DNA from 3 places in the Streptomyces longhuiensis genome. Region 2 is predicted to be linked to each of the others. Evidence: predicted binding sites of a transcription regulator. Region 2 holds the regulator's gene; each other region holds the start of a gene.
The links. The regulator HrcA, encoded in region 2, represses chaperone genes, less so after heat shock. The targets are predictions, from matches to a motif close to TTNGCACTCNGNNNNNCNGAGTGCNAA.
Positions count from the first base shown of each region.

Region 1: the regulator HrcA is predicted to act here: its motif matches at 7,076-7,102, upstream of groES (co-chaperone GroES).
Region 3: the regulator HrcA is predicted to act here: its motif matches at 6,653-6,679, upstream of groL (chaperonin GroEL).

Region 1 is NZ_CP085173.1:5,744,212-5,754,533, reverse strand. Features, by position in the region: gene LGI35_RS26735 (response regulator transcription factor) at 1-205, opposite strand, end outside; gene LGI35_RS26730 (WhiB family transcriptional regulator) at 587-925, shown strand; gene LGI35_RS26725 (LysR family transcriptional regulator) at 986-1,882, opposite strand; gene LGI35_RS26720 (MOSC domain-containing protein) at 1,963-2,655, shown strand; gene LGI35_RS26715 (SDR family NAD(P)-dependent oxidoreductase) at 3,102-3,875, shown strand; gene LGI35_RS26710 (ester cyclase) at 4,062-4,769, shown strand; gene groL (chaperonin GroEL) at 4,889-6,514, opposite strand; gene groES (co-chaperone GroES) at 6,625-6,933, opposite strand; gene LGI35_RS26695 (polysaccharide deacetylase family protein) at 7,147-8,160, opposite strand; gene LGI35_RS26690 (polysaccharide deacetylase family protein) at 8,160-9,107, opposite strand; gene LGI35_RS26685 (class I SAM-dependent methyltransferase) at 9,190-10,322, shown strand, end outside.
Region 2 is NZ_CP085173.1:3,587,200-3,597,521, forward strand. Features, by position in the region: gene LGI35_RS16700 (histidine triad nucleotide-binding protein) at 1-48, opposite strand, end outside; gene LGI35_RS16705 (S41 family peptidase) at 126-3,377, opposite strand; gene LGI35_RS16710 (VOC family protein) at 3,448-3,840, opposite strand; gene LGI35_RS16715 (16S rRNA (uracil(1498)-N(3))-methyltransferase) at 3,861-4,604, opposite strand; gene LGI35_RS16720 (nitronate monooxygenase) at 4,601-5,674, opposite strand; gene dnaJ (molecular chaperone DnaJ) at 5,716-6,852, opposite strand; gene hrcA (heat-inducible transcriptional repressor HrcA) at 6,853-7,869, opposite strand; gene LGI35_RS16735 (MBL fold metallo-hydrolase) at 7,991-8,722, shown strand; gene LGI35_RS16740 (DUF3097 domain-containing protein) at 8,758-9,585, shown strand; gene hemW (radical SAM family heme chaperone HemW) at 9,732-10,322, opposite strand, start outside.
Region 3 is NZ_CP085173.1:4,630,816-4,641,137, reverse strand. Features, by position in the region: gene LGI35_RS21465 (alpha,alpha-trehalose-phosphate synthase (UDP-forming)) at 1-750, opposite strand, end outside; gene LGI35_RS21460 (DUF7927 domain-containing protein) at 860-2,944, opposite strand; gene LGI35_RS21455 (glucosyl-3-phosphoglycerate synthase) at 2,982-3,929, opposite strand; SAM riboswitch class I at 4,110-4,241, shown strand; gene thrC (threonine synthase) at 4,259-5,545, shown strand; gene LGI35_RS21445 (MoaD/ThiS family protein) at 5,593-5,868, shown strand; gene LGI35_RS21440 (cold-shock protein) at 6,320-6,523, shown strand; gene groL (chaperonin GroEL) at 6,843-8,468, shown strand; gene LGI35_RS21430 (hypothetical protein) at 8,541-8,816, opposite strand; gene LGI35_RS21425 (hypothetical protein) at 8,870-9,409, opposite strand; gene LGI35_RS21420 (DUF397 domain-containing protein) at 9,704-9,916, opposite strand; gene LGI35_RS21415 (helix-turn-helix domain-containing protein) at 9,891-10,322, opposite strand, start outside.

The DNA.
Region 1 (10,322 bases), 2.2 Mb from region 2:
GTCGCCGGACCGTCTCGACGCCGCCCAGACCGGGCATGCGTACGTCCATCAGAATCAGGTCCGAGCGGTCGGCGCCCCAGCGGCGCAGGACTTCCTCGCCGTTGGCCGCGGTCGTCACGCGCTCTACGCCGGGGACGGTCGCGACCGCGCGGCGGAGCGCTTCTCGGGCAAGCGGGGAGTCGTCGCAGACGAGGACGGATGTCATGACCGTCCTCCGCAGCTGATGCGCGTCACCTTGGGCCTCCAGGCTGGTACGAATCGTCACCTGTGCGGTCGACGCTCTCGGACAGATGCCCGAGCGCTTGTTCTTTCAACCGCCTCCGCACTCTCAACGACGGTCACCCGAAAGAGTTACGGGTTCGACGGTCTGCTTCGGCACTCTACGTGAGGGACCGGACACAGAGCAGACGGCGCAAGCGACCCACAAGGTTTCACCACAAGCCGTGCCCCATTTAGCCCTTTTTCTTCACTTTCAGTGGTGTCTGAGGCTAGATTCGCAATGAGTCATATTTTCATCTCCTTAGACAGTAGATGTACGGTTCTTGGGCACCTTCCCGCGTCAGAACGGCTACAAGGGGACACAGCAATGGCAGATTTCTCCCGCCTTCCCGGACCGAACGCAGATCTGTGGGACTGGCAGCTCCTCGCGGCCTGCCGTGGGGTGGACAGCTCGCTCTTCTTCCATCCGGAGGGAGAGCGGGGAGCGGCGCGCAGCGCCCGTGAGAACTCGGCCAAAGAGGTCTGCATGAGGTGTCCGGTGCGCGCGGAGTGCGCTGCTCATGCGCTCCAGGTACGCGAGCCGTACGGCGTGTGGGGCGGCCTGACCGAGGACGAGCGCGAGGAGCTCATGGGCCGCGCCCGCAACAGACTCGTCGCCGCCGCACCGGCGCCGGCGGGCGGCGCCCCACCCGGGGTGAACGGCTGAAGGAACGTTTTTCCAAGGCAGGCACGCCCTTGACGTGCCCGTGGGCCTGTAAGGGCCCGATCAGCGGGCCGCGGCCCGCGCCAGGTGGTCGAGCATGGCTGCCACGGCCGGCACCTGGGCCAGGTCGGGCAGTGTGAGGGCGACGATCTCGCGCTGCACAGCCGGCTCCACCGTCACTGTCCGTGCACCCTTGGGGCGTACGGATTCGATCGCGAGTTCCGGCAGGACCGCCACACCGAGGCCGGCGCCGACCAGGCCGATCACCGCCGGATAGTCGTCGGTCGCGAAGTCGATGCGCGGAGTGAATCCCGCGCCCTCGCAGACCTCCACCAACTGCCGGCGACAGCGCGGGCAGCCCGCGATCCAGGGTTCGTCGGCCAGCTCACCGATGGAGACCGCGTCCGACTTGGCCAGCCGGTGCCCCTCAGGGACGAGTCCGACGAGCCGGTCGGCCAGCAGCGGACGTACGACGAGGTCGTCCCAGTCCTCCGCGGCCTGCGCCCCTTCGTAACGGAAGGCCAGGGCCACATCGCAGTCACCCTCACGCAGCATCCCGACCGAGCGCGGCGGCTCCGCCTCCACCAGGGAGACGCGGGTGCCGGGGTGCGCGGCGCGCAGGGCGGCCAGCGCCGTGGGGACGAGCGTGGAGCTGCCGCTGGGGAACGAGACGAGCCGGACACGACCCGCGCGCAGGCCCGCGATGGCGGCGACCTCTTCCTCCGCCGCGGTCAGCCCGGCCAGGATTCCCGCCGCGTGTCGCACCAGAGCTTCACCCGCCTGAGTGAGTCGCATCTCGCGACCCGTACGGATGAGGAGCGGGGTGCCCGCGGAGGATTCGAGGGCCTTCATCTGCTGGCTGACCGCCGGCTGGGTGCAGCCGAGTTCGCGGGCGGCCGCCGAGAAGGAGCCGGTGGCGGCCACGGCGCGCAGGACACGGAGATGACGGGCCTCGATCATTCCTTAAGCATAAGGGAGCCTTGGATGCAACGGGAAATAATGCGTCGACGCTTTGGCGTCGCGTCGCTTAGCGTGCCGTCATGAAGCTTCTGTCTCTGAACGTGGGTCGCCCCGAGGCCAGTGAGCACACCGACCAGGCCGAGGGCGTGACCGGTATCGACAAGCGACCGGTCCCGGGCCCCGTCCGGGTGGCGGCGCCCGGGCCCAAGGGGGTCGGCGCCGGCGGCGTCGAAGGGGACGCCGTGTGCGACAAGCGCCATCACGGCGGCGACGACCAGGCGGTCTACGCCTTCGCCCGCGAGGACCTCGACGAGTGGGAGGGCACGCTCGGCCACGATCTGCGCAACGGCTCGTTCGGCGAGAACCTCACCACCGAGGGTGTCGACGTGACGGGCGCGAAGATCGGCGAGCGCTGGCGCGTCGGCCCCGACCTGATCCTCGAGGTGGCCTCGGGCCGGATCCCCTGCCGCACGTTCCAGGGCCACCTCGGCGAGAAGGGGTGGGTCAAGCGCTTCACCGCGCGGGCCGCGCCCGGCGCGTATCTGCGGGTGATCGAGCCGGGCGCGATCCGGGCGGGCGACACGATAGAGATCGTCCACCGGCCCGACCACGAGGTGACCGTCGCCTTCCAGTTCCGGGCCGTCACGACCGACCGGGACCTGCTCCCGCGGCTGCTCGTCGCGGCGGACGCACTCGACCCCGAGGCAGTCGAGGCGGCTCGTACGTACGTGGCGAAGTACGGAGACGGGGACACGGCGGGCGGCGTGGCGTAGGGGTGGAGCGGGCCCGGGCCGCGCGGCGGTGGCGGGCTTGAGCGCGCGGCGCCGGCGGCCTTGGTCCGCGCGGCGGTTGGGGAACTGGGCGCGCGCCGGTTGCGCACCTGGTCGCGAGCGTCGCGACGGTGACGACCGAACCGGCCACGTGGAGAACGCGCTTGAAGCGGGACAGGGGCCGAGCTTCCCGTCCGCCCCACGTCCCTCACGTCGGGGACGGCCTCGGCGACTACTCGAATTGCCCTCGTGTACAGGCAAGTTGGAGCTACCGGAAAGCCAAAGGGCCCTGCGTGGGTACTCCTTCCCGATACTCCGTACATGTCCGCTGTCGTCCTCTCTCTCACGAGGACAGCGGTGTGACGGGGCAGTTCATGGTCGTGGACGAACGTCAACGCGCGGGGACTCCCGAGCGTGGTCATGCCCACGGCGGTCACTAGCCTTGCCCCATGACTACCGCTCTGATTACGGGATCCACCTCGGGGATCGGTGCCGCGTTCGCGCGCCGGCTCGCCGCGGACGGCCACGACCTCGTCCTGGTGGCGCGTGACACCAAGCGGCTGCGGGAGCAGGCCACCGAGCTCCACGACCGGCACGGCATCGAGGCCGAGGTGCTCACGGCGGACCTCTCCACCGACGAGGGCATCGGCGCGGTCGAGGCACGACTGACCGACGGCAAGCGTCCGGTGGACCTGCTGATCAACAACGCGGGCTTCGGCAACAAGGGCCAGTACCTGGAGGTGCCGCTCGCCGACGAGTTGACCATGCTGAAGGTCCACTGCGAGGCGGTCCTGCGGCTCACGTCCGCAGCGGTGGCACCGATGCGTGAGCGCGGCAGGGGCGGCGTGGTGAACGTGGCGTCGGTGGCGGCGTTCGTGCCGCGCGGGACGTACGGCGCGTCGAAGGCGTGGGTCGTGCAGTTCACGCAGGGCGCGGCGCGGGACCTGGCCGGCAGCGGTGTGCGGCTCATGGCGCTCTGCCCGGGCTTCGTCCGTACGGAGTTCCACCAGCGGGCCGACATGGGCACCGACAACATCCCCAAGTGGATGTGGCTCGACGCCGACAAGCTGGTCGCGGCGGGGCTCGCCGATCTGGCGCGCGGCAAGTCGCTGTCGATCCCGGATCCGCGGTACAAGACGCTGATGGGTGTCGTGAAGCTGGCGCCTCGCGGGCTGCTCGGCGGTGTCACGGCGAAGACGGGGCGCAAGTACGGGCCTCAGTAAGGCGCGGCGAGTGCGGGGCCGGGTCCGGGTCCGGCGGAGCCTCGGCTCCGCCGAAGCCCGGTCGCGCTCCCGGTCCCGCCAACGCCCGGTCCCCCCGCTCCCGCTCCGGTTCCCGCCGGGTCGTTACACGGCGGTGGGAGGATGGAGCTGTCCGGACCTTACGCAGGGGGGCCGGAAGGTGGCGTCATGACGTTCGTGCAACTGATCGACTGCAAGACCAGCCGATTCGACGAGATGAACCAGCTCATGGACACATGGGCGGAGCGCACCAAGGGGAAGCGGACCGCGACGCACAGCGTCGTCGGCAAGGACCGGTCCGACGCGTCGCACTTCATCGAGATCGTGGAGTTCCCGTCGTACGAGGAGGCGATGCGGAACTCGAACCTTCCGGAGACCGACACGATCTTCCGGGAGATGGTCGCCCTCTGCGACGAGATGCCCACCTTCACCGACCTCGAGGTGGTGCGGGACGAGCAGTTGTACGCGGGCAACGCGCGTCGGTTCTTCGAGACGGTCGCCACCGAGGGTGAACTGCCGCCGCTCAACGACCTGCTCGCGGAGGACTACCACGACCACGACCCCGGCAACGTGACGGACACCATCGGTCTCGACGCGATGCGGCGCGAGATCGAGATGTACCGCCGCGGGTTCGACATCGACTTCACCATCGACGACCAGATCACCGAAGGCGACCGCGTGTGCACGCGGTGGACCTTCAAGGGCGACCACAACGGCGACTTCATGGGGATTCCGGCGACGGGCAAGCAGGTCACGATGACCGGCGCGACCATCTTCCGGTTCCAGGAGGACGGGAAGATCGTCGAGGGCTGGTGGCACAACGACCGGCTGGGGCTGATGGCCCAGCTCGGCGCGCTCGATCAGCTCGAGTCCTGACCGCTCGGCCCCGGCCCCGGCGCCGCACACGCGCCGAGGCCCGGCCCCGCGAAGAACGCGGAACCGGGCCTCGTACGAACAGACGCCAGTCGGACTGGCCGTACTAGTGGCTCAGTGCACTAGTGGGAGTGGCCGTGCCCGTGGCCGCCGGCCTCGGGCTCCTCCTCCGCCGGCTTCTCGACGACCAGGGTCTCGGTCGTGAGCAGCAGCGAAGCGATGGACGCGGCGTTCTCCAGGGCGGAGCGGGTGACCTTGACCGGGTCGATGACGCCGGCCTTGACCAGGTCGCCGTACTCGCCGGTCGCGGCGTTGAAGCCCTGGCCCTTGTCGAGCTCGGCGACCTTCGAGGTGATGACGTAGCCCTCGAGGCCGGCGTTCTCGGCGATCCAGCGCAGCGGCTCGACGGCGGCGCGGCGCACGACCGCGACACCGGTGGCCTCGTCGCCGGTCTTGTCGAGGTTGCCCTCGAGGACCTTGACGGCGTGCACCAGAGCGGAGCCACCACCGGAGACGATGCCCTCCTCGACCGCGGCGCGGGTCGCGGAGATGGCGTCCTCCAGACGGTGCTTCTTCTCCTTGAGCTCCACCTCGGTGGCGGCGCCGACCTTGATCACGCACACGCCGCCGGCGAGCTTCGCGAGGCGCTCCTGGAGCTTCTCGCGGTCCCAGTCGGAGTCCGTGTTCTCGATCTCGGCCTTGATCTGGTTGACGCGGCCCTCGACGTCGGCCTTGTTGCCGCCACCGTCGACGATCGTGGTGTCGTCCTTGGTGATGGTCACGCGGCGGGCGGTGCCGAGCACGTCCAGACCGGCCTGGTCGAGCTTGAGGCCGACCTCCTCGGCGATGACGGTGGCACCGGTGAGGGTGGCCATGTCGCCGAGCATCGCCTTGCGGCGGTCACCGAAGCCGGGCGCCTTGACGGCGACGGCGTTGAACGTGCCGCGGATCTTGTTCACGACCAGGGTCGACAGGGCCTCGCCCTCGACGTCCTCGGCGATGATCAGGAGCGGCTTGGAGCCACCGGCCTGGATGACCTTCTCGAGCAGCGGCAGCATGTCCTGGATGGAGGAGATCTTGCCCTGGTTGATCAGGATGTACGGGTCCTCGAGCACGGCCTCCATGCGCTCCTGGTCCGTCACGAAGTACGGAGACAGGTAGCCCTTGTCGAACGCCATGCCCTCGGTGAAGTCCAGCTCCAGACCGAAGGTGTTGGACTCCTCGACGGTGATGACACCGTCCTTGCCGACCTTGTCCATCGCCTCGGCGATGAGCTCGCCGACCTGCGAGTCCTGGGCGGACAGACCGGCGACTGCGGCGATGTCGGCCTTGTCCTCGATCGGGCGGGCGGTCGCGAGGAGCTCCTCGGACACGGCCTTGACCGCGGCGTCGATGCCCTTCTTCAGGGCGGCCGGGGAGGCGCCGGCGGCGACGTTGCGCAGGCCTTCCTTGACCAGGGCCTGGGCGAGCACGGTGGCGGTGGTGGTGCCGTCACCCGCGATGTCGTTGGTCTTGGTCGCCACCTCCTTCACCAGCTGGGCGCCGAGGTTCTCGTACGGGTCGTCGATCTCGACCTCGCGGGCGATCGTGACACCGTCGTTGGTGATGGTGGGAGCGCCGAACTTCTTGTCGATGACGACGTTGCGGCCCTTGGGGCCGATCGTCACCTTGACCGTGTCGGCAAGCTTGTTGACGCCGCGCTCGAGGGCGCGACGGGCGTCCTCGTCGAACTTCAGGATCTTCGCCATGGAGCTGTTAGTCCTCTCGAACGAACTGCGCCCCCGACGCCCGGCATGCTGAGAGAAGTCGCAGCTGAGTAGCGGGGTGCCAGGGGCGCAGAACTAAAACAGTGGGTGAATTACTTCTCGACGATCGCGAGCACGTCGCGAGCCGAGAGGACGAGGTACTCCTCGCCGTTGTACTTCACCTCGGTGCCGCCGTACTTGCTGTACAGCACGATGTCGCCGGTCTGCACGTCGAGCGGCAGGCGCTCGCCGTTCTCGAAGCGACCCGGGCCCACGGCGAGGACGACGCCCTCCTGGGGCTTCTCCTTCGCGGTGTCCGGGATGACCAGGCCAGAGGCGGTGGTCTGCTCGGCGTCGAGCGGCTGGACCACAATGCGGTCCTCGAGCGGCTTGATGGCAACCTTGGAGCTGGTGGTCGTCACGATCCGACCTCCCCCTTCGGAGATCACGGGGTTAACTGTCTGAGGTGGCGACCAGGTGGATCCGTCGTCGCGGGTGCCGGACCTGCCCGTCGCTATTGGCACTCTCCAGTGGGGAGTGCCAGGGCCGAGACTATGACTGCGATTAGCACTCGGTCAAGCGGAGTGCCAATTCACTGATGGCGAGTCTTCCGCACGGCCCCTTCGGCCCGTCCGTCACAGGTAGTCCTCGAGCCTCCCCACCGTGAACCCCTGGGCCTGGATACGGCGCAGCAGCCGCGCCGTCGTCCCGGTGAGCGTCGCCCCGTGCGGGTCGTCGCCGTCACGGAACTGGGCCCGGACGATGTCGCCGGGACGCAGCCGGCCCCCGTCCACGTCACGCAGGTCGCCGCTCGCCACCGAGGCGCGCCACAGGACCACGACGTCGACCCCGCAGGTGGCGGCGGCGCGCAGGGTGTTCTGGTCGTACTCGCCGAAGGGCGGGCGGAGGAGGCGGGGGCGGGTGCCGAAGCGGTTCTTCAGCCGGTCCTGCTGGCCACAGATCTCGGAGTGCTGCTCGGCGTACGGGAGCGAGGGCAGGAAGTGGTGGTTCAGGGTCTGGTTCTGCACGCCCGCGCCGGTGGCCCGCAGCCTGCCGAAGTGGTCGTGGCCGGGGCCCGCGACGCGGTCCGTGAGGAAGACGCTGACGGGCAGCCGCAGGTCGCGGACCATGTCGGCGAAGCGAGGGTCGCGGTCCACGCCGTCGTCGAAGGTCAGGAAGACGACGCGGTCCTTGGTGCGGACGTGGTCCACGACGGGCGGGAGCGCGTGCGGTCCCGGTCCTCCCCCGGCCGCGTGGCGCGCCGGGGGTCTCGGCGCCGGGGCGAGCGGCGCGGAGAGTCCCCAGCGACGGTAGGCCTCAGGGGCGCGGCCGGCACGCGAAGTTGAGCCGTGCCGCCCGGGGGCGTGAAGAGGCGCGACGCGCACCGGCCCCGCATCCTCCCTCGCCTTCCCGGCCCCGCGCGCACCCCACGCCCCGCCCCCCGGACCGAAGGCCGGTGTGGCCGTCGGTGCCGCGTCGTGCGAGTGGCGGACCTTCTCGGCGGCCTTCCTGCTGAGCCGCTCGATCGGGTCCACGGACTGGGCGCACCCGGTGAGCAGCGCGGGTACGAGAACACCGGCGGCCAGGGCGGCGGCGAGGAGCCGCCGGGGCCCGGTGCGCGCGGGGGCCCGTCGTGCCCGCACGGGCATCACAGGTAGTCCTCCAGCCTGGCCACCGCGTAACCCTTGTCGGTCACGTACTTCATGAGCAGGCGGACCATGTCGGGCATGGTGCCCTTCCACTCCTCGCGGCCCCGGAAGTGGGTCAGGATGATGTCGCCGGGGTGCAGGTCCTGGTCCCCCTCGCGCCACTCGACGTGGTCGACGTACACCTCTTCGTTCCAGATCGGCGCGTACTTGATGCCGCAGGACTTGGCGGCGCGCAGCGTGTCCCGGTTGTAGTTGCCGTACGGCGGGCGGAAGAGGACGGGCCGCTTGCCGTACTGCTGCTCCATGATGTTCTGCATGCCGCAGATCTCGCGCAGCTGCCCCTCGTAGGACAGGCCGGGCAGATACGGGTGCGTCAGCGTGTGGTTGTTCAGCGAGACGCCGCGGGACTGCATCTTCCCGAAGTAGCCGTAGTCGTCCTTCACCAGGTAGTTGCTGAGGAAGGCGGTGTACGGGACCTTCAGGTCGCTCATCATCTTCACGAACGCCGGGTCCTTCTCGGAGCCGTCGTCGATGGTGAGGAAGACGACCTTGTCCTTGGTCGGCACGGTCGTGAAGACGGGCGGCAGGTCCTCCTGGCCGTCGACCTCGAAGCCCTTGCGGGCCCTGATCACGGGCTTCTCGGCGGGCGCGGGCGGCGCGAGGAGCGGCGGCTCCGACAGGCCCCACTTCTTGGCCATCGCGACCCTGGCGGCCTGGGCGGCACGCGCCTTGCCCTCGCGGGAGTCGGGTTTGCCGGCGGGCGGCGCTTGGAGTGGCTGCTGGCCGGGCGCCGGCTCGACGGCCTTCCTGCCGTCGGGCGCGGCGCACGCGGAGGCGACCACACAGGCGGCGAGAACGGCAAGACCGGCCCGCGTACGGGCGTGTCGGGTCCCCCGACCCGGCCTCCCTTTAACGGCTCTTTTGTCGTTTTGTCGTACAAGTCGCATGGCGCCGGATCCTCGCAGCTCACAGCGCTGATCAAGGCCCGACACCGCGGCCGGGCGCGCACCGTCCACCGACTGGCCCACAATGGGCCTGGTGAACGACCTCGCCTCCTTCAGCTCGCTGCTCTCCGCGGAGGGCCAGGCGCTCCTCGACGACGTACGGGACATCACCCCCGGCGAGGAGCTCGCCGTCGCCACCCGGCTGCGCCGCGACCACCCGGCGGACCTCGTCTCGGCCGCCATCGCGCAGGCCCGGCTGCGGCAGCGCGCCGCGGCGAAGTTCGGCGAGGCTGACGCGCGCCGCATGTACTTCACGGCGAACGGCGTCGAGCAGGCGACCCGCACGAGCGTCGCCACCCATCGCGCGCAGGAGTTCAAGGCGCTCGGGGTGCGCTCCGTCGCCGATCTGTGCTGCGGCATCGGCGGCGACGCGATCGCGCTGGCCCGCGCCGGGATCTCCGTACTCGCCGTCGACCGCGACCCCCTGACCTGCGAGGTCGCCCGCGCGAACGCTCAGGCCCTGGGCCTCGACGGGCTGATCGAGGTCCGCGAGGCCGATGTCACCGAGGTCGACACGCAGTCGTACGACGCGGTGTTCGTCGACCCCGCGCGCCGGGGCGGCGGCAAGGGGGGTGGCCGGATCTTCGACCCGGAGGCGTACTCCCCGCCCCTGTCCTGGGCGGTCGGCGCGGCGCTCGGGGCCCGGCACGCGGCGCTGAAGATCGCGCCCGGCATCCCCCACGAGGCGATCCCCGACGCGGCCGACGCCGAGTGGATCTCGGACGGCGGGGACGTGAAGGAGGCCGTGCTCTGGTTCGGCACCGAGCCGGGCCGCATGCGGGCGACGCTGCTCCCCGGGCCGCGCGCGCTCACCGGCCGCGGCCTCCCCGACCCCGAAGTGCGGCCCGTGGGACGGTACTTGTACGAGCCCGACGGCGCCGTCATCCGCGCCCACCTGGTCGCGGACGTGGCCGAGGAGGTGGCGGGCGGGCTGATCGACGAGACGATCGCCTACGTCACGTCCGACACACTGCGGGCGACGCCGTACGCCACCGCGTACGAGATCACGGACCGGCTCCCCTTCAACGTGAAGAAGTTGAAGGCGCTGCTGCGGGAGCGCGAGGTCGGGATCCTGACGGTGAAGAAGCGGGGGTCGGCGGTGGAGCCGGAGGAGCTGCGCCGCAAGGCGCTGCCGAAGCGGCACGGCCCGAACGCGGT
Region 2 (10,322 bases):
CGCGACGATCTTGCAGAACAGGCAGTCGGCCTGCGGCTCTCCGGCCACGATCACGTCTCCTCACACCGTCCGGTCACTACGCCGGGAATGCTATCCGGCCCACCACCCCCCGCGACGCCTGCCTCCTACGACAGGCCCTGCGCCCGCCCGCGTGGCTCCGGGAGTTCGGGTGCCGTCCGCGCCGGGTTCTCGGCGAGCGCCGCGAGGGCGATGCGCACGGCCTCGTCGAGCTGCGGGTCGCGTCCGGCGGCGTGGTCCTGCGGGGCGGCGACCACTTCGACGTCGGGGTCGACGCCGTGGTTCTCCAGCCCCCACTCGTAGCCGTCCAGCCAGGTCGCGTACTTCGGCTGGGTCACCAGCGTGCCGTCGACGAGCCGGTAGCGGCTGTCGATGCCGATGACGCCGCCCCAGGTGCGTACCCCGACCACGGGGCCGATCCCGAGCGCCTTGATCGCCGCGTTGACGATGTCGCCGTCGGAGCCGGAGAACTCGTTGGCGACGGCCACCACGGGGCCGCGGGGCGCGTCCATCGGGTAGCTGAAGGGGCGGGAGCCGCGCGGCAGGTCCCAGCCGACGACCCGGCGGGCCAGCTTCTCGACGACGAGCTGCGAGGTGTGTCCGCCGCGGTTCTCGCGCACGTCGACGACGAGTCCGTCGCGCGCCACCTCGACCCGCAGGTCGCGGTGGATCTGGGCCCAGCCGGGGGCCTGCATGTCGGGCACGTGGAGATAGCCGAGGCGGCCGCCCGACTGCGCGTGGACGTGGGCGCGTCGGTCGGCGACCCAGGCGTGGTAGCGCAGCGGCTCCTCGTCGGCGACGGGGACGACGACCGCGTGGCGCGGGTCGCCGCCGCCGGCCGGGGAGACGGTCAGCTCGACGGGCTTGCCCGCCGTCCCGACGAGGAGCGGTCCCGGACCGGTGACGGGGTCGACGGGGCGTCCGGCCACCGCGACGATCGCGTCACCCGCACGTACGGCCACCCCGGGCGCGGCGAGCGGTGCGTGGGCGCGCGGGTCGGACGTCTCGGTGGGCAGGACGCGGTCGATGCGCCAACTGCCGTCCTCGTGGCGGGAGATGTCTGCGCCGAGGAGGCCCTGCCGCCGGTCGCCGCCGCTCCAGCCGCCGCCCGGTGTGACGTAGGCGTGGGAGGTGCCGAGTTCGCCCTGGACCTCCCACAGGAGGTCGACGAGGTCGTCGTGGGTGGCGACGCGGTCGAGGACGGGGCGGTAGCGCTCCAGGACGCCGTCCCAGTCGACGCCGTCCATGTCCGCGCGCCAGAAGTTGTCCCTCATGAGGCGGCCCGCCTCGTCGTACATCTGCCGCCACTCGGCGACCGGGTCGACGTCCTGGCGGACCCGGCTCAGGTCGACGGTGATGTTGGTGTCGCTGTCGTCGTCGGAGGAGGCGCGCCGGTCGCTCGGTACGACCTTGAGCTTGCCGTCGGTCCACAGCAGGACGCGCTTGCCGTCGCCGCTGACGGCCAGGTGGTCGGCGTCGGAGGCGAGGTGCTCGATGCGCTGCTGGGCGAGGTCGTAGCGTTCGAGCTCGCTCTTGGGGTCGGGGTCGTCGGGGGTGGCCCGGGACGCGCCGAGTACGCCCTGGAGCGGGTGCCGCAGCCACAGGACGCCGTCCTTGGCGGCCCGCAGGGTCGTGTAGCGGGCCGCCTCGACGGGGAACGCGACGATGCGGTCGGCGAGCCCTTCGAGGTCGATACGGGTGGTGGGGGTGCCTTCGCTGTCGGGCGTCTCGGCGGCGGGGCTGTCCGGGGTGTCGAAGGGGCGGCCGTGGCGCTGGGGGCCGAACGGGGAGGGCGTCGCCGCGGCGAGCGTGATCAGGTGCGGCCGCGAGCCCCCGACGAACGCGAGGTCGAAGACGTGCTCGTCGTAGACCGGGTCGAAGGAGCGCGAGGAGAGGAACGCGAGGTGTTTGCCGTCGAGGGTGAACGCGGGCGCGTAGTCCCGGAACCGCAGCGGCGTCGCCTCCGTCACCGACAGGTCGGCGGTGTTGGCGAGCTTGAGCTGGCGCAGGGGCGAGGGACCGGGGTGCGACCAGGCGAGCCACGCCGAGTCCGGCGAGAAGACGAGACCTGTCACGTCGCCGTCCTCGCTGCGGTCGACCTCCCTGACCTCGCCGCTCTCGCGCTCGACGAGCAGCACACGCCCGTCGTGCGAGGCGACGGCGGCCCGGCTGCCGTCGGGTGCCATCGCGAGGTTCAGTACGCGGCCGAGCTGCCCGGCGGCGAGCCTGCGCGGGGTGGCGCCGGGCGCGATGCCGGTGGCGGGCGCGAACTCCAGGGCGTCGTCGCCCTCGGCGTCCGTCACCCACACCACGTGTTCCTCGCCCTCGACGCGGAAGGTGCGCGGGAGGCGGGCCCGTACGCCGGGCCGGGCGGCCAGCGCGCGGGCGGGCCCGGAGCGGTGGGTGACCCAGTGGACCGCGCCGCGCACCGCGACGGCGCTGCCGCGCGCGGTGTGGTCGGGCGCCGCCGCGCCGAACCAGCGGGCGGCGCTGACGGGGTGGGGCTGGAGGTCGACGCGCTGCCCGCCGAGGCGGACGTCCAGGCGGCGCGGCGCGGCGTCCTCCGCGCCGTCGAGGGTGTCCACGATCCACAGCTCTCCGGCCGACACGTACACGACGCGGTCGCCGTCGCTCGCCGCGTGCCGGGCGTAGAAGCCGTCGAGCGGCGTGTGCCGGCGCAGTGAACTGCCGTCGGCGAGGGACGAGTACAGGGCGCCGACGCCTTCGTGGTCGGACAGGAAGGCGACGCGGTCTCCCACCCACATCGGGTACTCGATGTTCCCGTCGAGCTCCTCGTGGAGGCGGACGAACTCGCCGTCGCCCGCCCGGTCGATCCACAGCTTCCCCGCGGTGCCGCCCCGGTAGCGCTTCCACCAGGCGGCCTCGCGGCCCATCGGCGCGGACAGCAGGACGACCTGCCCGCCGGGCCCGGTCACGACGTCGCCCACGGGCCCGTACGGGAGCGTGGTGGCGGGTCCGCCGTCGAGGGGCACGGCCCTCGCCCAGCTGCGGCGCAGGGACGCCTGGCCCTGGGTGCTGAGCGCGAGGACCTGCCCGTCGGGGGTCCAGCCGCGCACCGTCGTCCTCGAACTGCCCCAGTACGTAAGGCGTTTCGAGGGTCCGCCGTCGACCGGGGCGATGTGCACCTCGGGGGCGCCGTCGCGGGTGGACGTCCAGGCGACGGTGGTGCCGTCGGGCGAGATCCGGGGATGGCTGACGGGGACGTTGTCGGCGCTGACGCGCCAGGCGCGCCCACCGTCGAGAGGGGCGACCCAGACGTCGTCCTCGGCGGTGAAGGCGGCCAACTCGCCGTGCAGATGCGGGAACCGGAGATATCCAGAGTGCGCTGTCCGTGTCACTCGATCACCCTAGGCACGCGCGCACGGCCAGGTCAGGGGGTTTGGTCACTTGCCCCGGACCGCTGGGCGATCAGCCGCGCATCAGCAGCCACTCCTGGAGCTCCACGATGTTGCCCTCGGGGTCCTTGAGGTGTGCGACGCGCATCCGGTCGGTCATCGGCGCGGGCCCCTGGAGGATCTCGGCGCCGCGCGCGACGATCTGTTCGCAGTACTCGTCCAGATCGTCGACCCGCAGCACGACGAGGGAGCGGTACCCGTCCGGGGCGCCCGTCAGCTCACCGATGATCCGCGCCATCAGCGCCCGGTCCTCCAGCGCGATGCCGGCGGAGCCCGCCGCGGGGCTGAACTTCTCGTACGGGCCGTCCTGCGCGCCCGACTGCGGCTTGAGGCCGAGCACGTCCGCGTAGAAGTGGTAACAGGCACGGAAGTCGGTGACGAGAAGTCTGACCTGGGCGAGTTCCACGCGTCCCCCTGGGGGTCTGATCAGGACCAGCGGCCGGTGCGGCCGAGGAGCAGCGCCGTCGCGGCGGTCCCCGCGGTCGACGTACGCAGAACGCTACGCCCGAGCCGGTACGGACGCGCGCCCGCCTCGGCGAACGCGGCGAGCTCGTCGGGCGAGACGCCGCCCTCCGGGCCGACCACGAGGACGATGTCCCCGGCCGTGGGCAGCTCGGCGGTGGCGAGGGCGCCGCTGTCGCAGTCGCGGTCCTCGTGCAGGACGGCCGCGAAGTCCGCCCCGGCGAGAAGCGCCGCCACCTGCTTGGTCGTCGCGGCGTCCGCGACGTGCGGGAAGCGCACCCGGCGGGACTGCTTGCCCGCCTCGCGCGCGGTGGCCCGCCACTTGCCGAGCGCCTTGGCGCCGCGGTCGCCCTTCCACTGCGTGATGCAGCGGGCGGCCTGCCACGGCACGATCGCGTCGACACCGGTCTCCGTCATGGTCTCGACGGCGAGTTCGCCCCGGTCGCCCTTGGGCAGGGCCTGGACGACGGTGATCCTGGGCGCCTGCGCGGGCTCCTCCTGGACGGGGCCCGCCGTGACGACGAGCCGGTCCTTGCCCTCGGCGGCCTCCACGACCGCCTCGGTCCAGCGTCCGCGCCCGTCGGTCAGGACGACGTCCTCACCGGCCCGCAGCCGCTTCACGGAGACCGCGTGCCGCCCCTCGGCCCCGTCGAGCACGAACGTTTTGGCGGACGGCACCTCGTCGACGACGAACACCGGCGCCGTCATGCGGCACCCCCCGCGCCCAACACGTCCTTCGCGTCGGCGAGTTCGGCCGCGAGCACCTCGACGAGCTGGCCGGCGGGCAGCTCACGGGCGAGCCGGTGGCCCTGTCCCGCCCACAGCGCCATCCCCTGCGGGTCCCCCGCCTTGGCGGCGGCCTTGCGCAGCGTCGACGTCATGTGGTGGATCTGCGGGTAGGCGGCGGGCGCGTACGGGCCGTGCTCGCGCATGAACCGGTTCACCAGGCCGCGCGCCGGGCGCCCGGAGAACGCCCGGGTCAGCTCGGTCCGCACGAACAGCGGGTTGGTCATGGCCTGCTTGTGCAGCAGGTTGGCGCCGGACTCGGGACAGACCAGGAAGGCCGTGCCGAACTGTCCGGCGTCGGCGCCCGCGGCGAGCACGGCGGCGAGCTGCCCGCCGCGCATGAGGCCGCCGGCGGCGATGATCGGGATCTGCACGGCCTCACGGACCTGCGCGATCAGGGCGATGAGCCCGATGCCGGAGCCGTCGGCCTCCGGGTTGTCCCGGTGGGTGCCCTGGTGGCCGCCCGCCTCGATGCCCTGGACGCACACCGCGTCGGCGCCGGCCCACTGGGCGGCCTGCGCCTCCTCCGGGGTGGTCACGGTGACGGCGGTGAGGGTGCCGACGCGGGCGAGGGAGTCGAGGACGTCGCGGCTCGGGCAGCCGAACGTGAAGGTGACGACCGGTACCGGGTCGTCGAGGAGGATCGCGAGCTTCGCGTCGAAGCCGTCGTCGCGGCCGCCGTCCGGGTCGCCGAGCTGCGTCTCGTACCAGGCTGCCTCACCGGCGAGCTGGCTGCCGTAGACCGCGACCGCCGCGGGGTCCGCGTACTCGGGCTGCGGCATGAAGAGATTCACGCCGAACGGCTGGTTGGTCAGCCCCCGTACCTGCTTGATCTCCTGGTACATCCCGTCGGCGGTTTTGTACCCGGCGGCGAGGAACCCGAGCCCGCCGGCCTCCGACACGGCGGCGGCGAGCTGCGGACAGGAGGCACCGCCCGCCATGGGTGCCTGCACGATCGGATAGTGACAGAGATCGGTCAGCGTGGGGGACATGACCGCATCGTGCCACGTCCCCCGTACAAGTCCGAATCCGCCTACCGGCCGTTGAACGCGTCCTTGAGCCGCGAGAACAGACCCTGCTGACCGGGCTGGAACTGCCCCGTGGGACGTTCCTCGCCGCGCAGCTTCGACAGCTCACGCAGCACCCGCTCCTGCTCGGCGTCCAGCTTCGTCGGCGTCAGGACCTCGACATGCACGATGAGGTCGCCGCGACCGCCGCCGCGCAGGTGCGTGATGCCGCGCCCGTGCAGCGGGACCGACTGACCGGACTGCGTGCCCGGCCGGATGTCGATCTCCTCGAGGCCGTCGAGCGTCTCCAGCGGCACCTTGGTGCCGAGCGCCGCCGCCGTCATCGGGATGGTGACGGTGCAGTGCAGATCGTCGCCGCGCCGCTGGAAGACGGGGTGCGGCAGCTCGTGGATCTCGACGTACAGGTCACCGGCGGGGCCGCCGCCGGGGCCGACCTCGCCCTCGCCCGCGAGCTGGATCCGCGTGCCGTTGTCGACACCGGCCGGGATCTTCACGGTGAGCGTGCGCCGCGAGCGGATGCGGCCGTCACCGGCGCACTCCGGGCACGGCGTCGGCACGACCGTGCCGAAGCCCTGGCACTGCGGGCACGGCCGCGAGGTCATGACCTGGCCCAGGAAGGACCGCGTGACCTGGGACACCTCGCCGCGACCGCGGCACATGTCACAGGTCTGCGCGGACGTACCCGGCGCGGCACCCTCGCCGCTGCAGGTCGTACAGACGATGGCCGTGTCGACCTGGATGTCCTTGGTGGTCCCGAAGGCGGCCTCGTCCAGCTCGATCTCGAGCCGGATCATGGCGTCCTGGCCGCGGCGCGTGCGCGACCGGGGACCACGCTGGGACGCCGTTCCGAAGAACGCGTCCATGATGTCGGAGAAGTTCCCGAAGCCACCGGCGCCGAAGCCGCCGGCTCCGCCTCCGCCCGCCTGCGAGAGGGGGTCGCCGCCGAGGTCGTAGACCTGCTTCTTCTGCGGGTCCGACAACACCTCGTAGGCGGCGTTGATCTCCTTGAACCGCTCCTGTGTCTTCGGGTCCGGATTCACGTCCGGGTGAAGTTCACGGGCCAGCCTGCGGAAGGCCTTCTTGATCTCGTCCTGGGAGGCGTCGCGGCGCACGCCGAGTACGGCGTAGTAGTCCGTGGCCACTTACGACTCCGCCAGGATCTGTCCGACGTAACGTGCCACTGCGCGTACTGCTCCCATCGTTCCCGGATAGTCCATGCGGGTCGGTCCGACCACGCCGAGCTTGGCGACTGCCTCGCTGCCCGAACCGTAGCCGACCGAGACCACGGAGGTAGAGCTGAGTCCCTCATGGGCGTTCTCATGACCGATCCGTACGGCCATGCCCGAATCGTTTACCTCACCAAGGAGTTTGAGGAGCACGACCTGCTCCTCAAGGGCCTCGAGAACGGGCCGGATGGTGAGGGGAAAGTCATGTCCGAAGCGGGTGAGATTGGCGGTTCCGCCGATCATCAGCCGCTCCTCGGTCTCCTCGACGAGTGTCTCCAGCAAAGTGGAGAGCACCGTCGAGACCGTGCCGCGGTCCTCCGCGTCGAAGGACTCCGGCAGGTCCTGCACCAGCTGCGGCACGTCCGCGAAGCGGCGTCCCGCGACCCTGCTGTTGAGCCGGGCCCGCAGATCGGCGAGAGAGGTCTCGCCGAACGGCGCCGGGCAGTCGATCATCCGCTGCTCGACCCGCCCCGTGTCCGTGATCAGCACGAGCATCACGCGGGCCGCGGCGAGCGAGAGCAGTTCCACGTGGCGCACGGTGGACCGCGTCAGGGACGGGTACTGCACCACGGCGACCTGCCGCGTCAGCTGCGCGAGCAGCCGCACGGTCCGGCCGACGACGTCGTCGAGGTCGACGGCGCCGTCGAGGAAGTTCTGGATGGCGCGGCGCTCGGGCCCCGTCATCGGCTTGACCGCCGTCAGCTTGTCCACGAACAGGCGGTAGCCCTTGTCGGTCGGGATCCGCCCGGCGCTCGTGTGGGGCTGGGCGATGAAGCCCTCCTCCTCGAGCGCCGCCATGTCGTTGCGCACCGTCGCCGGTGAGACGCCGAGGCTGTGCCGCTCGGTGAGCGCCTTGGAGCCGACCGGCTCCTCGGTCCCCACGTAGTCCTGGACGATGGCGCGCAGCACTTCGAGCCTGCGTTCACTGAGCATTCGCGCGCACCTCCAGCTGTGTCGTCCGCGGCTGGCACTCGGTGCGGCCGAGTGCCAATGGCCTCCGGGTCAGTGTACGGCCGGTGGGTACGGGCCCGGCAAGGGCGCTAGCGTCGGACCCATGGACGACCTGGACTGGAATGCGGTGGGCTGGGAGGAGCTGTCCGCTCGGGCGGGGCGGGTCCGGCTGCCGGGCTGGGACTGCACGACGGGCCTTGTGGTGGGCGACGGGGCGGCGTTGCTCGTCGACACGGGTTCGTCACTTCGTGAGGGTGCGGTGTTGCGGGCGGACACCCGGCGCCTCATCGGCCCGCACGCGCGCGTGACGCATATCGCGCTGACGCACCCCCATTTCGACCATGTTCTCGGCACTGCGGCGTTCGCCGGTGTCGAGGTGTACGGCGCCGCGGGCATCGACACGGTGTTCACGCGGGGCCGCGACGAGCTGCGGGCCTCCGCGATGGCGCACGGCGTGCCGCGCGAGGAGGCGGCCGAGGCCGCTGACGTGCTCGTCGTGCCGCCCCACCGGGTGTGCGGGGAGTGGACGCTCGATCTGGGCGGCGGGCTCCAGGTGCTGCTCGCGAACGTGGGCCCGGCACACAGCGGGCACGACCTGGCGGTCCTGGTGCCGGGCACGCCCGAGGTCGTCTTCTGCGGCGATCTGGTCGAGGAGTCGGGCGAGCCGCAGGCGGGCAGTGACGCGGTGCCGAGCCGCTGGCCGGCCGCCCTGGACCGGCTGCTGGAACTGGGTGGTGAAGACGCCGTGTACGTCCCCGGGCACGGAGCCGCGGTGAATGCGGAGTTTGTCCGTGCGCAGCGTGCCGAGCTGGCGGCGCGTTTCGGCGTGTCGTAACCGCACGGCCGTTCGCACTTCCTATCGTCTGCAGAATGCGCCAGTACTCCCCCGACTTCACCCCGCCGTGGAAGAAGCAGCAGGCCGCGCCCGAGGTGGCGGCGGACGTGGATCTCGTGGTCGAGGAGGTCACGACCGGGTTCTGCGGGGCCGTCGTCCGCTGCGAGAAGACGGCCCAGGGCCCGACGGTGACCCTGGAGGACCGCTTCGGCAAGCACCGGGTGTTCCCCATGGACCCGCGCGGCTTCCTGCTCGAGGGCCGGGTCGTCACCCTCGTACGTCCCGGGTCCGCCGCGCCCGCGCGTCCCACGCGCACGGCCTCCGGGTCGGTCGCGGTGCCCGGGGCACGGGCGCGGGTCGCGCGGGCCGGGCGCATCTATGTGGAGGGCCGGCACGACGCGGAACTGGTGGAGCGGGTCTGGGGCGACGACCTGCGCATCGAGGGCGTGGTCGTGGAGTACCTGGAGGGCGTCGACGACCTGCCCGCGATCGTCGCCCGGTTCGCCCCGGGGCCCGACGCCCGGCTCGGCGTCCTCGTCGACCATCTGGTGCCCGGCTCGAAGGAGTCACGCATCGCGGCGCAGGTCACCGGCGAGCACGCGCTGGTCGTCGGCCACCCCTACATCGACGTGTGGGAGGCCGTGAAGCCGTCGGCCGTGGGCATCCGGGCGTGGCCCCTGGTGCCGCGCGGCCAGGACTGGAAGACGGGCGTGTGCCGGGCGCTCGGCTGGCCGGAGAACACCGGCGCAGCCTGGCAGCACATCCTGTCGCGGGTGCACAGCTACCGCGACCTGGAGCCCGAACTCCTGGGCAGGGTCGAGGAGTTGATCGATTTCGTGACACTGCCCGCGGACCTCTCCTAGGAGAGTTGGAGCCCGTCCCAGGAGCGTCGGGGCCTTGCCCTGGAACTGCCGGGAGCCCGTCCCAGGAGCGTCGGGGCCTTGCCCTGGAACTGCCGGGAGCCCGTCCCAGGAGCGTCGGGGCCCCGTCCCATGAGCGTTGGGGCCCCTCAGTCGACGAGGTCGCGGACGACCGCGTCGGCGAGGAGGCGGCCGCGCAGGGTGAGGACGGCGCGCCCGGACTCGTACGGGGCCGCTTCGAGCAGGCCGTCGGACAGGGCCCGGCCGGCGGCGGCACGGCCCGCCGGCTTCAGGAGCGACAGGGGGCAGCCCTCGAGGAGGCGCAGCTCCAGCAGGATGCGCTCGACGCGCCGGTCCTCGTCCGACAGGAGCTCGCGCCCCGCGCCGGGCGAGCGCCCCTCCGCGAGGCGCCCGGCGTAGGCGCCCGGGTGCTTCACGTTCCACCAGCGCACCCCGCCGACGTGGCTGTGCGCGCCGGGGCCCGCGCCCCACCAGTCGGCCCCGCGCCAGTACAGCTCGTTGTGCAGGCAGCGCCCGGCGTCGGTGGTGGCCCAGTTCGACACCTCGTACCAGTCGAAGCCCGCCCCGCCGAGGACCTCGTCCGCGATCAGGTAGCGGTCCGCGTGGACGTCGTCGTCCGTCATCGGGACCTCGCCTCGGCGGATGCGCCGGGCGAGCTGGGTGCCCTCCTCGACGATCAGCGCGTACGCCGACACATGGTCGGGCCCGGCGCCGATGGC
Region 3 (10,322 bases), 1.0 Mb from region 2:
GCGGCGCGAGCGCTCGCGCAGGAAGTCCGCGTCCGCGCCCAGGCCGTGCACCCCGATCTCCGTGTCGAAGGTGCCGCCCACCACGGCCTCGCAGCACGCCGTGAACGTGTCCGCCCAGCGCCGCGTCAGGAACCCGAGCCGGTCCGCGCCCAGCATGCCGCGCAGCAGCTGCCCGGCGATGTCGTCCGGCAGCATCCGGAAGTAGTCGACCGGCGCCCACGGGGTGTGCGAGAAGTGCCCGATGCGCAGGTCGTCGCGCAGCTCCCGCAGCATCCCCGGCACGAGCGCCAGGTGGTAGTCCTGCACGACGACGGCGGCGCCCGGCGCGGCCTCGGCGGCCAGCGCCTCGGCGAACGCCCGGTTGTAGGCCTCGTAGGACGCCCACTGCGCACGGAACCGCGGCCCGAAGACCGGCTCCAGGGGCGTCTGGTAGAGCATGTGGTGGACGAACCAGAGGACCGAGTTCGCGATGCCGTTGTACGCGTCGGCGTACACCTCGGGGTCGATGTCGAGCATCCGCACGCCCGGCTCCCCGACACCGCGCCGCACCGCCTCGCGGTCACCTTCGCCGAGAGCCGCGCACACCCACATCGCGCTCGCGCCGTCCGGGTCCTGTCCGATCGCGGAGAGCCCGGAGACGAGCCCGCCCCCGCCGCGCCGCGCGTCGAGCGTCCCGTCGGCCCCGAGCTCGTAAGAGACCGGACCGCGGTTGGACGCGACGAGGATCTGTGCACCCTGCGTGGAAGCCATACGGGCAAACGTAGCCCGGCCCGTAAACGCTCAAACGTACGGCCGGACTCCACGGGAGCCCGGCCGTATACGATCCGCCGTTCGCCTGCGCCGTCGTTACCCGCGCGGGTCAGTCACGCCGGCTGCGCGCCGCCGCCACCGCGAGGACGCCGAGCCCGCACAGAGCGCCCGCGAGACCGCCGTACAGGAACGTGTCCGAGTCGCCGGTGTCGGCCAGTGCGCTGCCGTGCGAGCGGTGCGAGTCCTGAGGTGGGGCGGGGCGGGCCTGCTCCCGCCTGGCGGTGATGACCGAGGTGCACGGGTCGTCCGCGCCGGGCCGGGCCTTCGGGCAGTTGGTGCGCGGCACGCCGGCCGTCACGGTGATCGCGGTGGCCTCGCCCGTCGTGCAGGACGCCTTCACGCGCTGTGTGATGACGACCTTGCCGTGTGCCGCGACGTCACCCTTCCAGACGTACACGGACCCCCGCTTCGTGATGCTCCCGGCGGAGGCGACCGGGGCCGAGCCCGCCGTCACGGGCCACTCGACGGCGGCGCCGGTGCGCTCCCTGGCCGAGAAGTCGGCGATCGTGACGGTGTTCCCGGTCTCCTCGCACGGCGGCACGGCGGGCCGCTCCGGCACGTTCGTGATGCGCAGGGCGGGCGGCGCCGGGGGCGGCGGCTTCTCGATCTCGGGGGCGGTCCCGCAGCTCGGGTCGGCGCTGCCCGCCGCGCAGTTGGAGCGCGGTGACTGCACCTCGACGCCGCCGGGCAGCTTCCCGTCGCCGCGCACCGGGTCGTGGATCCTCACCGAGTACGTGACGGTGACGGTCTTCCCCGCGGGGATGTCACCGGTGTAGCCGATCCTCGGCGCGCTGTACGCGACGTGGCCGAGGTCCGTGCGCACGTCGCCGTTGTACGCCGCGTCGTCGAGGCTGCCGGTCAGGTCGTCGCTGAACCTGGCGTTCGGGTAGTCGAGCGAGCCGACGTTCTTCGCCGTGACCGTGTACGTCAGGATGTCGCCGGGGCGGGCCGTCTGCGGGCTCGCCGTCCTGGTGACCTCCAGGTCCGGGACCGGGACGGACAGCGCGAGCGCCGAGGGGACACGGGTGTCGCCCTGGGTGGTGAACGTCAGCTCGGTGGAGGTGGCGCCGGGCGGGATGGTCCCGGCGGGCAGCTCGAACGCCTTCGCGTCGACGCTCAGGTCGTCGGCCGCCTCCGGGGCGACGGCGCCGTCGCTCTCGCTGAGGTAGGAGTTGCCGGTGTGGGCTTCGGTGACGTTCTTGCCGTCGACCAGGAACCGGTCGCCCAGCGTGTTCCAGCCGCCCTCGTACGTGGAGACGCCCGCCCGCACCCTGCCGCCGCCCGCGCGGTGGAAGCCGTCCACGCCGATCGTGGTCGCCGGCGAGACGGGGCGCTGGAGGACGTGTCCGCCGTAGACGTACACGTTGCGGCGCTCCGGCGCGTACTCGGCGTTCGGGGCGCCGTACTTGTAGACGACGGTCATCGACCAGCCGGCCACGCAGCCCTTGCCGTCGGGCGCCCAGACGCCGCCGACCGCGACGGGGACGGGCGCGCCGGTGCCGGTGACGCCGGCGAACATGCTCGTGACGTCGGCCTCGCCCGTGTAGTAGTGCGGGCCGTTGATCGTCGCCGGGTCCTGGACCAGGTCCTCGACGGAAACCCTCGCAGCCGCGCCGCCGTTCACGCCCAGCACGGGTACGGCGGCGAGCGGGGAGCCCGGTGAGGGCCGCACATCGGCGCCGGAGATGTCGCACCGCGCGAGCCGCGCGCCGCTCGGGCCCCTGTACGTACCGTCGTTGCCGCCGAAGAACAGGCGGGCGTACGCCACCTTCGCGCCCGGCGGGATCGTCACCCGGCCGGTGCTGGAGCCGTAACCGGCCGTCGTACGGGCCGTGTTGACGCGCTGCATCACGAACGTCTCGTCGCCGCCCCGGCCGCCGCCGGCGGCGGCCGCGCAGCGCGTCGCGAGGTCGGCCGGCGCGGCCGGGCAGCCCATGACCGTGTTGCCGATGGTCACGAAGTCGCCGTACAGCGATTCGTCGTAGCGCTTGGTGAACGGCGCGACCACGTCCGCCGCGGCGGGGGCCGCGGCGCCGAGCGCCGTCAGTGCGGTGACCGTGGCGACGAGCGCCCCGGCGGTGCGGGTCGCGGCTGCGCGCAGCCGTCGCTCACCCGAAACTTGTCTGAGCCACATAAAGGGCAATGTAGGCAAAACATACGATTGCCCCTGGCTACGCCACGCGGCGCTCCGCGTACTCGGTGATTTGGGTCATCGGGGGGCGTTCCTCGGTGTCCACGTCGTGCGTGCGCGGCTCGAATCCCTGTTCCCCGCGCTCGAACTGGGTGAGCACCGGACGCACGAGATGCCCGCGTGCGAGCCGCAGCTGCGCGGTGCGGTAGATCGCCGCGGCCATCCGGCCGAGCGCCTGCCCGTCCTGGTGCCGGTGCTTGCGCACCCCCACGTCGACCTGCCCGAGCGCGTCCAGGCCCACCGTGTGCAGCGCGTCGACGAGAAGACCGAGCTCGACCCCGTAACCGACGGGGAACGGCAGGCGCTCCAGGAGCGATCTGCGGGCCGCGTACTCGCCGCCGAGCGGCTGCACGAACCCGGCGAGCAGCGGCCAGTGCAGATTGAGGACCGGGCGCGCCACCAGCTCCGTGACCCGGCCCCCCTGGCCCGCGGCGGACCCGAGCGGGCGGTCGTACATCGCCTTCACGAAGTCCACGCCGGGATCCGTGAGCAGCGGGCCCACGATCCCCGAGACGAAGTCCGCGGAGAACTCCTTCAGATCCGCGTCGACGAAACAGACGATGTCGCCGCCCGTCACGAGCAGCGAGCGCCACAGCACCTCGCCCTTGCCGGGCACGGCCGGGATCCTCGGCAGGATCGTGTCCCGGTGCACGACGCGCGCCCCGGCGGCCCGCGCGACCTCGGCCGTACGGTCCGTCGAGCCCGAGTCGATCACCACCAGCTCGTCGACCAGCGGCACCCGCTCCGTCATCAGGGCGCGACGGATCTCGGCGACGATCTCGCCGACCGTCTCCTCCTCGTTCAGCGCGGGCAGCACCACGCTCACCGAGGTGCCCGAGGCGCGCTTGGCGGCGATCAGCTGAGGGAGCGGACGGTCCGACACCGACCAGGAACGCCTGCTCAGCCAGCGCTCTACTTCTTCCAGCACGGTGCGCGGCTCCTCACTGTCTGAACTGTCTGATCACGAACTGTGATCCATCTCGCGGTTCGGACGACTATCTCAAGCGTCCAGGCCTTCGGTTACAGTCTTGAACAACGCCGGTGACCATCGCATGTCGGGGTCGCCGCCGCGCTTGAGTGATCAAGTGCCAGCTCAACAACCGAATAGCGCTCATCCAGAGGGACAGAGGGATACGGCCCGTTGAAGTCCCGGCAACCCTCCCGCCGACCTTGTCGAGGTCCAGGTGGGGAAGGTGCCAATTCCGTCTCGTGGCGAGATGCGCCGCGAGGAAGATGAGGAGAAAGGGCCTCGCCATCATGGCTGCGCAGACTGTCGCCACCACCACTTCCGTTGATCTCGGACCCGCATCGGCGCTTTCCTGCCGCGAGTGCGGCACCAGCTTCCCGCTCGGACCGATCTTCGCCTGTGCCGAGTGTTTCGGGCCGCTCGAAGTCTCCTACGACCTGCCGGTCGGCGACCCCGAGTCGCTGCGCAAGGAGATCGAGGCCGGACCCGCCAACATCTGGCGCTACGCCCCTCTCCTGCCCGTCCCGGCCGACGTCGCCGAGAAGCCGAACCTGAACCCCGGCTGGACCAAGCTCGTCAAGGCCGACAACCTCGCCCGTGAACTCGGCGTCGAGCAGGGCAAGCTGTTCGTCAAGGACGACTCCGGCAACCCCACGCACTCCTTCAAGGACCGCGTCGTCGCCCAGGCCATCGAGGCCGCCCGCGCCTTCGGCTTCACCACCCTGTCCTGCTCCTCCACCGGCAACCTCGCCGGCGCCGTCGGCGCCGCCGCGGCCCGCGCCGGCTTCCGCTCCTGCGTGTTCATCCCGCACGACCTGGAGCAGGGCAAGGTCGTCATGGCCGCGGTCTACGGCGGCGAACTCGTCGGCATCGAGGGCAACTACGACGACGTCAACCGCTTCTGCTCCGAGCTCATCGGCGACCCGCTCGGCGAGGGCTGGGGCTTCGTCAACGTCAACCTGCGTCCGTACTACGGCGAGGGCTCCAAGACGCTCGCGTACGAGATCTGCGAGCAGCTCGGCTGGCGCCTCCCGGACCAGCTGGTCATCCCGATCGCGTCCGGCTCCCAGTTCACGAAGATCGACAAGGGCCTCCAGGAGCTGATCAAGCTCGGCCTCGTCGAGGACAAGCCGTACAAGCTCTTCGGCGCCCAGGCCGAGGGCTGCTCGCCGGTGTCCGTCGCCTACAAGGGCGGCCACGACGTCGTGCGGCCGCAGAAGCCGAACACGATCGCCAAGTCCCTGGCCATCGGCAACCCGGCCGACGGGCCGTACGTCCTCGACATCGCCCGCCGCACCGGCGGCGCCGTGGAGGACGTCAACGACGAGCAGGTCGTCGAGGCGATCAAGCTCCTGGCGCAGACCGAGGGCATCTTCGCGGAGACCGCGGGCGGTGTGACGGTCGGCGTGACGAAGAAGCTGATCGAGGCCGGCCTGATCGACCCGACGCTCACCACCGTCGTCCTCAACACCGGTGACGGCCTCAAGACCCTCGACGCGGTCGCCGAGACGTCCCAGGCGACCGCCACCATCCGCCCGAGCCTGGACGCGTTCCGCGACGCGGGCCTCGCCCACTGAAGACCCGCGCACTCCCGCGACACCCGCACGGAAAGGCTGCAGCCCCCATGAGCGTCAACGTCCGCATCCCCACCATCCTGCGCACCTACACCGGCGGCAAGGCCGAGGTCGCCGCCGAGGGCGCGACCCTCTCCGAGGTCATCGCCGACCTGGAGAAGAACCACACGGGCATCGCGGCCCGCGTCCTGGACGACCAGGGCAAGCTGCGCCGCTTCGTGAACGTGTACGTGAACGACGACGACGTGCGCTTCGAGCAGGGCCTGGAGACGGCGACGCCGGCAGGCGCGGGCGTCTCGATCATCCCGGCCGTCGCCGGAGGCTGACCGTCGGGCACCGTGCCGGCGGCTGATCGCCCGGCCTTGCAAGGCCACACAGAGTCACCTGAATTGCCCCCTCCGCGAGAGAAGCGGAGGGGGCAATTCTGCATGGTTGAGCGCGGTAGAGTTGGGAAGCGAGCTTCGCGCCTGTGCCGAGCGCATATATGAAGTCGGCCGCCGCCCGACAAGAAGCAGCCAAAGTGCCCCGCCCTTATCGGGTGTTCGTGGCATTTGTCGGGCCCGAGTTGCCCCGGAATCCAATGACTCCGCCGCTTATTACCGCTCTGCCGTGCCCAGAATTCTCGTCCGATTGACCTGTTGCAGACGGCAGTTGGGCAGATACATTCAGCCGCGGTCGACGCGTTCCGGCGCACACCTCCAACCAATGGGGCGTGAGGTCTGACCCGGGTCCGCGAAGTGCGGGCCTGTGCAAGGGCCAGTAATAGGGGAGTTAGTCATGGCTCAGGGCACCGTCAAGTGGTTCAACGCGGAGAAGGGGTACGGCTTCATCGCGGTCGACGGTGGTGCGGATGTATTCGTCCACTACAGCGCCATCCAGATGGACGGATACCGCACCCTTGAAGAGGGTCAGCGAGTCGAATTCGAGATCTCGCAGGGCCAGAAGGGTCCGCAGGCGGACATGGTCAAGCTCGCCGTCTGATCTCGGCGCGATCGGCCACCGACACACTCACGCCGAGAGGCCCGTACCCCGCGAGGGGTGCGGGCCTCTCGTGCGTGTGCGGGCGGCTCGCGTGGGCCGCCCGCGGGGACCGCGCGTCTGCCGGAGGCGCTTGCACTCTCCTAGGTCGAGTGCTAATCATTGCGTTAGCACTCTGAAGGTGAGAGTGACAGAACTTGGATCGGGTCGGTGAGGCTCGCAGGCCGGGTGGGGCAAGGAACCACACGGCACGCAGGCCGTCCGTCGCGGGCACCAGCACGGTCCGTTTGCGTTTCCACCCCGTCCGGGAGGACCACTTCACATGGCCAAGATCATCGCGTTCGACGAGGAGGCACGGCGCGGCCTCGAGCGCGGCATGAACCAGCTCGCCGACGCCGTCAAGGTGACCCTGGGCCCCAAGGGTCGCAACGTCGTCCTCGAGAAGAAGTGGGGCGCCCCCACGATCACCAACGATGGTGTGTCCATCGCCAAGGAGATCGAGCTCGAGGACCCGTACGAGAAGATCGGCGCCGAGCTGGTCAAGGAGGTCGCGAAGAAGACGGACGACGTCGCCGGTGACGGCACGACGACCGCGACCGTCCTCGCCCAGGCGCTCGTCAAGGAAGGCCTGCGCAACGTCGCGGCCGGCGCCAACCCGATGGCCCTCAAGCGCGGCATCGAGAAGGCCGTCGAGGCCGTCTCCGCCGCCCTGCTCGAGCAGGCCAAGGATGTCGAGACCAAGGAGCAGATCGCTTCCACGGCCTCCATCTCCGCCGCCGACACCCAGATCGGCGAGCTCATCGCCGAGGCGATGGACAAGGTCGGCAAGGAAGGCGTCATCACCGTCGAGGAGTCGCAGACCTTCGGTCTCGAGCTTGAGCTCACCGAGGGCATGCGCTTCGACAAGGGCTACATCTCGGCGTACTTCGCCACCGACATGGAGCGTATGGAGGCGTCGCTCGACGACCCGTACATCCTCATCGTCAACTCCAAGATCGGCAACGTGAAGGACCTCCTTCCGCTGCTCGAGAAGGTCATGCAGTCCGGCAAGCCGCTGCTGATCATCGCCGAGGACGTCGAGGGCGAGGCCCTTTCGACCCTGGTCGTCAACAAGATCCGTGGCACCTTCAAGTCCGTCGCCGTCAAGGCCCCGGGCTTCGGTGACCGCCGCAAGGCCATGCTCGGCGACATCGCCATCCTCACCGGTGGCACCGTCATCTCCGAGGAGGTCGGCCTCAAGCTGGAGAACGCCGGTCTCGACCTGCTCGGCCGCGCCCGCAAGGTCGTCATCACCAAGGACGAGACGACGATCGTCGACGGCGCCGGTGACAGCGACCAGGTCCAGGGCCGCGTCAACCAGATCCGTGCCGAGATCGAGAACTCGGACAGCGACTACGACCGCGAGAAGCTGCAGGAGCGCCTGGCGAAGCTCGCCGGCGGTGTTGCGGTCATCAAGGCCGGTGCCGCGACCGAGGTCGAGCTCAAGGAGCGCAAGCACCGCATCGAGGACGCCGTTCGCAACGCGAAGGCGGCCGTCGAGGAGGGCATCGTCGCCGGTGGTGGCGTGGCCCTGCTGCAGGCCTCCGCGGTCTTCGAGAAGCTCGAGCTCGACGGTGACGAGGCGACCGGCGCCAACGCCGTGAAGCTCGCGCTGGAGGCCCCGCTCAAGCAGATCGCCGTCAACGGTGGTCTCGAGGGTGGCGTCGTCGTGGAGAAGGTCCGCAACCTTCCCATCGGCCACGGCCTGAACGCCGCGACCGGCGAGTACGTCGACATGATCGCCGAGGGCATCCTCGACCCGGCGAAGGTCACGCGTTCCGCGCTGCAGAACGCCGCGTCCATCGCCGCGCTGTTCCTCACCACCGAGGCCGTCATCGCCGACAAGCCGGAGAAGGCCGCCGCCGGCGGCGCTCCGGGCGGCATGCCGGGCGGTGACATGGACTTCTGATCCTGACGGATCGGTAAGTACATCTCTGTCGGCCCCCGGGACCACTTGGTCCCGGGGGCCGACGGCGTGTTGTCAGACCGCCTGCTCCTCGTAGGTGCGCCACGCGTCGCGCCCCGCCTGGGCGGCGGTCTGCGCCTGGTGGAGGGTCCGGGCGGCGAGCTCGCCGGGCGGCACCTCCCAGCCGCTGGTCCAGGTACGGCCCGCGCGGACCAGCTCATAGACCAGCAGGCCGACACCCGCCGCGGAGACCAGCATCCCGGCGCCGGTCAGCACGGCGCCGGCGGTCAGCCTCCCCTGGTCGGGACGGAACTCGGTCCAGGAAATCTTCGAGAACGTGCTCTCAGCCATACCTTCAGAATGCGCGACGGCTCGCGCGGGCGCATGTGGAGCGCCGGACGCCGTCAAGGCGCCCCGGTGGTCCCTCCGGGGCAGTTCCCGTCGTCGACGGTGAAGTCCACGGTGTCGTAGCCCATCGCCTTCGGCCGCTGCACCGCGTGGACGTGCAGACAGAAGGCGGTATCGGTGCCGCGGGCCTCGACCGAGAAGTCGGCGTCCTCGGTGCCGCCGTACCAGATCGTGGATTCGGGCGGGTCGGAGGCGAGGGTGACGGTGAGGGCGTCTTCCGGGCCCTTCCCGTGCCGCGCGATGTCCTGCGTCAGGATGTCCGCGTACAGGCCGGTGTCGGTGCCCGGGCCGGTCTTCTCCCGCGACAGCTGCGTCGTCGCGCCCGTCACCGCGGTCCGCAGGTCGTCACCGTCCCAGCCGCCCCGGAAGAGATCCGGGTGGTACAGCACGTAGAGCGCACCCGCCGCGAACAGCAGCGAGCCGACGATGAGGACGCGTCCGACGGGGTTGCGCGCGTTGTAGACGTAGCGGTTCGTGCCCCAGTTGCTCCGGACGAAGACGCGGTCGTCGTCCGGGTGTTCGCGGTCGTGGCTCATGAGGCCATTCTGATACGGCAGTTGAGGCCGGTTCATCCCCGTGGGTCGAAGGGCGGGTTGAGACCCGCCTCCCGCTTCCTTGAAGGGAGCGCTCGGGGCCGGCGACTTGAGCTCCGAATGAGCTTGTGGCCCGAATCTGCCAAACCCCGCCGAGCTCCGCCGCAGATGGCTGGTGGACCGGGGCCCGGCCCTGGCTGACCCCGCCCCCGACAGGGAGATCGGCAGATCCGGGCCAATCAGCCTCGCTTCCGGGGCAATCTCGCGCCACTGCCGGGGCGGGCGGGCGGACACGCCCTAGCGATCTCCCTTGAGATCCGTGATGAACGCGGACCAGGCCTCCGCCCGGAGCACGAGCTTCGGGCCGTCGGGGTTCTTGGAGTCGCGGACGGGGGCGAGGCCGGGGTGGTCGTGGGTGACTTCGAGGCACTCTCCGCCGCTGCCGCCGCTGTAGCTGGACTTGTGCCAGGTGGCCGTGGTCAGGTCAGGATCCTGGGGCGTGATCTTCATGCGCATAATCCTCCGCCACTGATGCGATCAGGGCTAGAGATTGCCTCGGCGTGAGGGCATTGGCCCTGAGTAGATCGTAGGACAGTTGATGGCGAGCCACCGTGGCGGGATCGTCCATCAACTGGCCTGTTCCGGAGGCGTCGACGAAAGACAGCGGGGGCGCGTCTTTGAAGTACATGACCTTGAGTGGCCCGTCCAGGGATGCATGTGCCCCCGCTGAGAACGGCACCACTTGGATGATTACCCGCCGCCTGCTCGCCAGTGTCGCGACGTGTCGCAGAGCCTCAGCCATCACCGCCGGTCCGCCGACCTCTCGCCGCAGAACCGCCTCGTCAAGGACTTCCCACAACAACGGCTTTGTTGGATTGTCGAGGAGGTGGGTCCGTTCCATCCGGGCAGCCACCAG